2 regions of the Kitasatospora sp. NPDC052896 genome follow, and region 2 is predicted to be linked to the other one. Evidence: riboswitches for the same ligand, from Rfam matches in the RefSeq annotation. Region 2 holds a riboswitch; the other holds the start of a gene.

Region 1 (3,200 bases), on a different contig from region 2:
AGGAGCAGCGGATCGAGGTCTTCACCGCGCTGGACGGGCTGGACCAGCCGGAGGGCGTGGAGGGCTGGGAGCCGGGGGTGCTGCTCGGGATCGGGATGGCCACCGACGGGGCCCGGCTGCTGCTGGAACGGCAGTTGATGGAGCGCAGCTACCGGAACCTGGCCGGACTGACGGCGCTGGGCCACCCGATGCCGGAGGAGCTGGCCGGCGACTACCCGGCCTTCGAGGCGGCGGTCCAGGCGGAGGCGTTGCGGCTGTGCGGCGAGTGGACGGTCCCCGGGCTGCCCGAGCTGCTGCTGACCGACTACCAGGACCTCGCCCCCGAACCGGGCGCGGCCGAGGTCGACGGCTACCTGCTGCAACGCGGGCTGGTTGACCTCCCGCTGCCGGAGGGCGACTGGACCTTTCCGGGCGACGAGTGAGGGGCGGGGTGCGGAGTGAGCGCTGACAGTCGTGGTCAGTCGTCAGCCCACACCCGGGCTGACGACCTCCGTCGACTGTCACCCGTCACTCGCCACCAACCGGCTACGGGTTCAGCCCGTGCCCGCGCAGCCAGCCCAACGCGTCGACCGGGGCGCCGCCGCCGGGGCGGACCTCCAGCCGCAGCCGCGGACCGCTGACGCCACCGACGGCGGCGTTGGCGGTCATGCTGACGTTGCCGGTGGCGCCGACCTTGCCGAGCACGGTGCCCGCGGCGACCGGGCCGGCCGGGACGGTGATCGCGGAGAGGTGGCAGTACCAGAGTTGAGTGCCGTCGGACAGCGTCTGCACCACCCGGTAGCCGTCGGAGCCGGACCAGCCGGCCGAACTGACGGTCCCACCGGCGACCGCGGCCACCGCGCTGCCGGCGGGGGCGGCGAAGTCGGCACCGGTCTGCAGGTGCGCCCAGTGCCCGCCCGGCTGGCCGTAGCCGGGGCCGAGCGCGTACGACGAGGCGACCGGCAGCGCGAACGGGCCGACGACCGGCGACACCCCGGCCTGGTCCGACGCCCCGGCCTGGTCGGTGACACCCTCGCCGGACGCACCTCCGACGGCCACGGGTCCGACGACCGCGACCGCGGCAGTCCCGGCGACAGCCCGCCCCTGCTCCTCCGCGACCTGCGCCGTGGCGGCCCGTACCGCCGCCGCCCGCGCGGCCTCCTCGGCCTGAGCGGCCTCGGCGGCCTGCGCCGCCGCCTGCCGTGCGGCCTCCGCCTCCGCCTCGGCTCGGGCCTGTGCCTCGGCCTGGGCCTGCGCCTCGGCGCGCGCCTGCGCCTCCCGCTTGGCCGCGGCCTCCCGGGCGGCCTCGACCCGGGCCGCCTCCTCGGCCGCGGTGCGCCGGGTGTCGGCCTGCTGCTGGATCCGGGCGGCCAGCGCCAGTCCGGGGTCGGCGCCGTGGTCGGCCATCTGGTCGACGTCGACGGCGTGCGCGGGCTGTACGGGCTGCTCGGGCGCGGCAACTGTGGTCGGAGCAGGTGCCGCCGGCCCGGGAGTGGCGGCAGCGGCGGCGCTTGCGGAGAACCCGGTGGCCCCCAGGGCGGCGGCCATCGCCGTCACGCCGAGCACCGGCGCGCCGCTACGGCTCTGCCGGGGCAACCGGTGCCGCGCGGCCTCCTCACCCACGATCGACTGCTCGGGCCCGAAGGGCGCCGGCTCCGTTCCGTCCTGCGGCCCTGTCCCGTCCGGAAAGTCGAGCAGCTGAGTACCTCCGGCCTGGGTGCGACTCTCCGGGGTGTGCGTCGACGCCACGGGGGCGCGCTCCTTTCCTTCCTTCGCGCCTACCGGGTTAGCTGACGGGTTCGGAGCAGGAAGGTCTCCTACGGTCCGGCCGGGGCCGGTCCGATTCACCCCAAGGAACGGTGGTTCCCCGGCTCTGCGACCCCGCCCTCGGGCTGGGTCGCGGATTGGGCGACGGCGCACGGTGCCGTTCGGGTACGGCGTTGCCGACCGCGCTGCGTTATCAAACGTTAATCCCAGAAGCCCGTGATTCCAAGCCGCTCCCCTGAGGCCCGCGCGGCCTCCTGAGGCCCCGAGCACGCGTAGACACGAGCCTCGCGATCGGGCCGTGGAGCGTTGACAGCTAAGGCTATTAGCCTTAGCTTTGTGGCTGTCAGCAGGCACCTCGACAGCCAGGAAGGCCGCCATGTCCACCGGCTCCAGCACCGACGCCCTCACCCCGCGGACCCAGTACCTCGACGTCCCCGGCGGCACCGTGGCCTTCGACGACACCCGCGGCTCCGGCAGACCGGTGGTCCTCCTCCCCGGCATGCTCGACTCCCGCACCGTCTACCGTCACCTGCGCCCGCTGCTCACCGCGGCAGGCCACCGAGTGATCACCATGGACCTGCGCGGCTTCGGCGACTCCTCGATCGCCTGGGACGACTACTCCCCCGCCGCCCTCGCCACCGACCTGCTCGCGCTGCTCGACCACCTGGACCTCGACCGCGCCACCCTGGTCGGCAACTCCTACACCGGCGCCACCGTGGTCAGGGCGGCGGCCACCGCGCCGCACCGCGCCGCCGGGATCGTCCTGGTGGACGCCTTCATCGAGGTCCCGCCGCCGGGAGCCGTCCAGCGCGTCCTCACCAAGCTGCTCGGCTCGCTGGTCCTGAACCTCCCGAGCACCTGGGGCACGTACCTCAACCACGCCTACCCCACCCGCAAGCCCGCCGACTTCGCCGCCTACCGGGCCCGCATGGTCACCGCCCTGCGCACCCCCGGCCGGCGCCAGGCCACCCGCGGCTACGTCACCGGCGACTCCTCACCGCTCGGCTGGACCCAGGACGTGCGGTGCCCGGCCCTGGTACTGATGGGCACCAAGGACCCCGACTTCCCGAAGCCGGAGTTGGTCGCCGACCGGCAGGTCGCCGCGCTCACGGCCAGCGCGCCGCGGGCCCGTAGGGTGATGATCGACGGCGCCGGCCACTACCCGATGGCGGAGTTCCCGCAGGCCACCGCCGACGCCCTGCTCCCGTTCCTCGGTGAGGTGGCCTGATGCCCAGGGTCGGACTGACCCCCGACGCCGTGGTCGACCACGCCCTGGCGCTGATCGACGACGAGGGCCTGGAGGCGCTCACCCTGGCCGGAGTGGCGGCCCGCGCGGGCGTCGCCACACCGTCCCTCTACAAGCACGTGCCCGGCGGCCTGGGCGCACTGCGCCGACTGGTCGCCGTCCGGGTCACCTCCGACCTGGCCGACCTGCTCGCCCGGGAGACCGCCGG
Region 2 (3,200 bases):
AGGCGCCGAGCTCGGCGGAGGAGAGCGCCTTGCCCTCGAACTGGTAGGCGCCGTCCTTGTAGAACTCGGAGGAGGCGACGTCCAGGGCGAGCGCGACGTCCTTGCCCGGGGTGTAGCCGGCCTTCTTGATGGCCTCGACGATCAGGTCGAGCGCCTCGCGGTTGCTGTCCAGGTTCGGCGCGAAGCCGCCCTCGTCGCCGAGGCCGGTGGAGAGACCGCGCTCCTTCAGCACGCCCTTGAGCGTGTGGTAGACCTCGACGCCCCAGCGGACGGCCTCGGAGAAGGACTCCGCGCCGATCGGGGCGATCATGAACTCCTGGATGTCGACGTTGGAGTCCGCGTGCGAGCCGCCGTTGAGGATGTTCATCATCGGGACCGGCAGGACGTGCGCGTTCGGGCCGCCCAGGTAGCGGAACAGCGGCAGGTCGCTGGCCTCGGAGGCGGCGTGCGCCACGGCGAGCGAGACGCCCAGGATGGCGTTGGCGCCGAGCGAGGACTTGTCGGGGGTGGCGTCCAGGTCCAGCATCGCCTGGTCGATCAGCCGCTGCTCGGTCGCGTCGTAGCCGACCAGCTCCGGGCCGATCTGCTCGATCACGGCGAGGACGGCCTTCTCGACGCCCTTGCCGAAGTAGCGGTTCTTGTCGCCGTCGCGCAGCTCCAGGGCCTCGAAGGCACCGGTGGAGGCGCCGGACGGGACAGCGGCACGGCCGGTGCTGCCGTCGTCGAGGCCGACCTCGACCTCGACCGTGGGGTTGCCGCGGGAGTCGAGGATCTCGCGGGCTACGACGACATCAATGGACGGCACGAGGCATCTCCTATGCGGAAGCGGTCCGGGGGACGTGGAACGGGTCGTACGACCAGAGCCTAACCGCACCCACCGGTCCGGCCGCCCGGACCTGGCTCCCCGTCTCGGCGTGTGGTCGGACTACCGGCCGGTAGTTCACCCGAATGCGCGTGCGGGGCAACCTGATCGCCCCGCACGCGCCGCCCGGCTCAGCCGAGGTGCAGCACCTGACCGGGCATGATCAGGTCCGGGTCGCCGCCGATCGTGCCGTGGTTGCCGTCGTAGAGCGCCTGCCAGCCGCCCTGGAGGTGCTGGGTCTGGGCGATCATGGAGAGCGTGTCGCCGGGACGCACGGTGTAGTCGTGGCCCGAGCCGGTGCCCTGCGCGGCGGCGGCGGGGGTGGCGGCCGGGGCGGCGGCCGGCGCCGCCGGGGCCTGCGCGGACACGCCGGCGTACTGGTCGTAGACGCTCTGGTGGCTGGTCCAGTACCAGCCGCCGTCCTTCTGGTACCAGAAGACCTTGGCGGCCGGGTCCCAACCGGCCTTGCCCTGGAAGACCGGGCCGCTCTGCTGCGGCTGGGCCTGCGGCGCCTGAGCGTGCGACTGGGCCTGCGGCGCGGCCTTGGTGCGGGCGGCCGGCGCGGACGAGCCCGACGACGACGAGCCCGACGACGACGAGGTGTCGACCGCGGCGGGAGCGCCACCGGCGGTCAGGCCGGCCTTGACCGAGCAGACCGGCCAGGCGCCCGGTCCCTGGTCGGCCAGCACCTTCTCGGCGACGGAGATCTGCTGGGACCGGGTGGCCTGGTTGGCCTGCGGGGCGTACTGGGTGCCGCCGTACGCGGCCCAGGTGGAGGAGGTGAACTGCAGGCCGCCGTAGAACCCGTTGCCGGTGTTGATGCTCCAGTTGCCGGTGCTCTCGCAGTTCGCGACCTTGTCCCAGACCGATGCGGTGGCGGCGTGCGCGCCGGTCGCGGTGAGCAGCGGCATCGCCAGTCCGACTCCGGCCACGCCGGCCGCGGCGATGGCCTTCTCGGTATTGGTGCGACGACGATGACGGCCTGTTCCGGTGAGCAGCATGAAGGTTTCCCTCTCCGCACGCCTGCGAGGTGAGCTGTCGGGTTCGGACCGGGAGGTGGCCCGGCCGTCCGTCCGGATCGCTCCGGCGGGCGGCTTCACCCCTAGCCGTGGGGAACGGCGGAATTACCTGGGTCCCCCGCCCCTGCCCAGGGTGTGGTCGGTGTCCCGATGGCGCGGCGGGCAGGATTCGGCGTTCCGCGCACGGGGTCCGCAGCTGCGAACTCCACGGAGAGTAGACAGATGGGCAGACCAATCACAAGCTCATATCGCATACATCACATGAAAATTACGGACCGTCATGGATCGCCTACCAACGACGGGCATATGTCCGCATTGATGGGTATTCAGATTCGGTCACACCGGGGCGAATCCGACACGCCGTCAGCCCTCGGCCGTGAACGCCACCGGGAGTTCCCGCAGGCCACGCATGATCAGTCCGCCGCGCCAACGCAACTCGGCCGGATCCGCCGACAGCTGAATATCCGGCAATCGGGTCAGCAGCGTGGCCAGCGCGATCTGCCCCTCCAGCCGGGCCAGCGGGGCGCCGATGCAGTAGTGGATCCCGTGACCGAAACCCAGGTGCGGGTTGTCCGTCCGGGCCAGGTCCAGGGTGTTCTCGGCGGCGAACCGGGCCGGGTCCCGGTCGGCCGCCGCGAGCACCACCAACACCGGGTCACCGGCCGCGATCCGCACCCCGCCGATGGTCAGCGGCTCGGTGGCGAACCGCCAGGTGGCCAGCTCCACCGGGCCGTCGTAGCGCAGCAGCTCCTCGACGCCGGTGGTCAGCAGCCCCCGCTCACCGCGGGCGAGCGCGCCCTGCAGCAGCGCCCGCTGCTCCGGGTTGCGGAGCAGCGCGTAGGTGCCGTTGCCGATCAGGTTGACGGTGGTCTCGAAGCCGGCGAAGAGCAGGATGAAGGCCATCGCGGCGGCCTCGTTCTCGGTGAGGTGCTCGCCGTGGTCGCTGGCCCGGATCAGACCGGAGATCAGGTCGTCCCCCAGGTCGGCCCGCTTGCGGTGGATCAGCTCGGCCAGGTACGTCCGCATCCGCTTCACCGCGCGGGCCACCCCGCCGCGCGGGCCGCCGCCGTGGCGGATCATCATCCCGGCCCAGTCCCGGAAGTCGTCCTGGTCCTCGGCCGGCACGCCGAGCAGGTCGCAGATCGCGTAGATGGGGAGCGGGAAGGCGAACTCGTGGATCAGGTCGGCCGAGCCCCGGGCGGCGAAGGAGTCGATCAGCCGGTCGGTCAGCTGCTGCACCCGGGGTTCGAAGGCGGCCACCCGTCGCGGGGTGAAGGCCTTGGAGACCAGCCGGCGCAGCCGGGTGTGGTCCGGTGGGT

What was found. A riboswitch is a leader RNA that binds a small molecule or an ion and turns the genes downstream of it on or off. The one in region 2 is predicted to bind cyclic di-AMP.
Region 1: it holds a riboswitch for cyclic di-AMP, as region 2 does, so the genes downstream of both, ACIGXM_RS06140 (M23 family metallopeptidase) here and ACIGXM_RS07945 (transglycosylase family protein) in region 2, are expected to answer to the same signal.

What each region holds. Positions count from the first base shown of each region.
Region 1 covers NZ_JBITZU010000001.1:1,320,615-1,323,814, reverse strand. The annotation lists gene ACIGXM_RS06145 (hypothetical protein) at 1-422, shown strand, start outside; gene ACIGXM_RS06140 (M23 family metallopeptidase) at 526-1,728, opposite strand; cyclic di-AMP (ydaO/yuaA leader) riboswitch at 1,741-1,900, opposite strand; gene ACIGXM_RS06135 (alpha/beta fold hydrolase) at 2,123-2,974, shown strand; gene ACIGXM_RS06130 (TetR/AcrR family transcriptional regulator) at 2,974-3,200, shown strand, end outside.
Region 2 covers NZ_JBITZU010000002.1:404,631-407,830, forward strand. The annotation lists gene eno (phosphopyruvate hydratase) at 1-805, opposite strand, end outside; gene ACIGXM_RS07945 (transglycosylase family protein) at 994-1,863, opposite strand; cyclic di-AMP (ydaO/yuaA leader) riboswitch at 1,869-2,032, opposite strand; gene ACIGXM_RS07950 (cytochrome P450) at 2,245-3,200, opposite strand, start outside.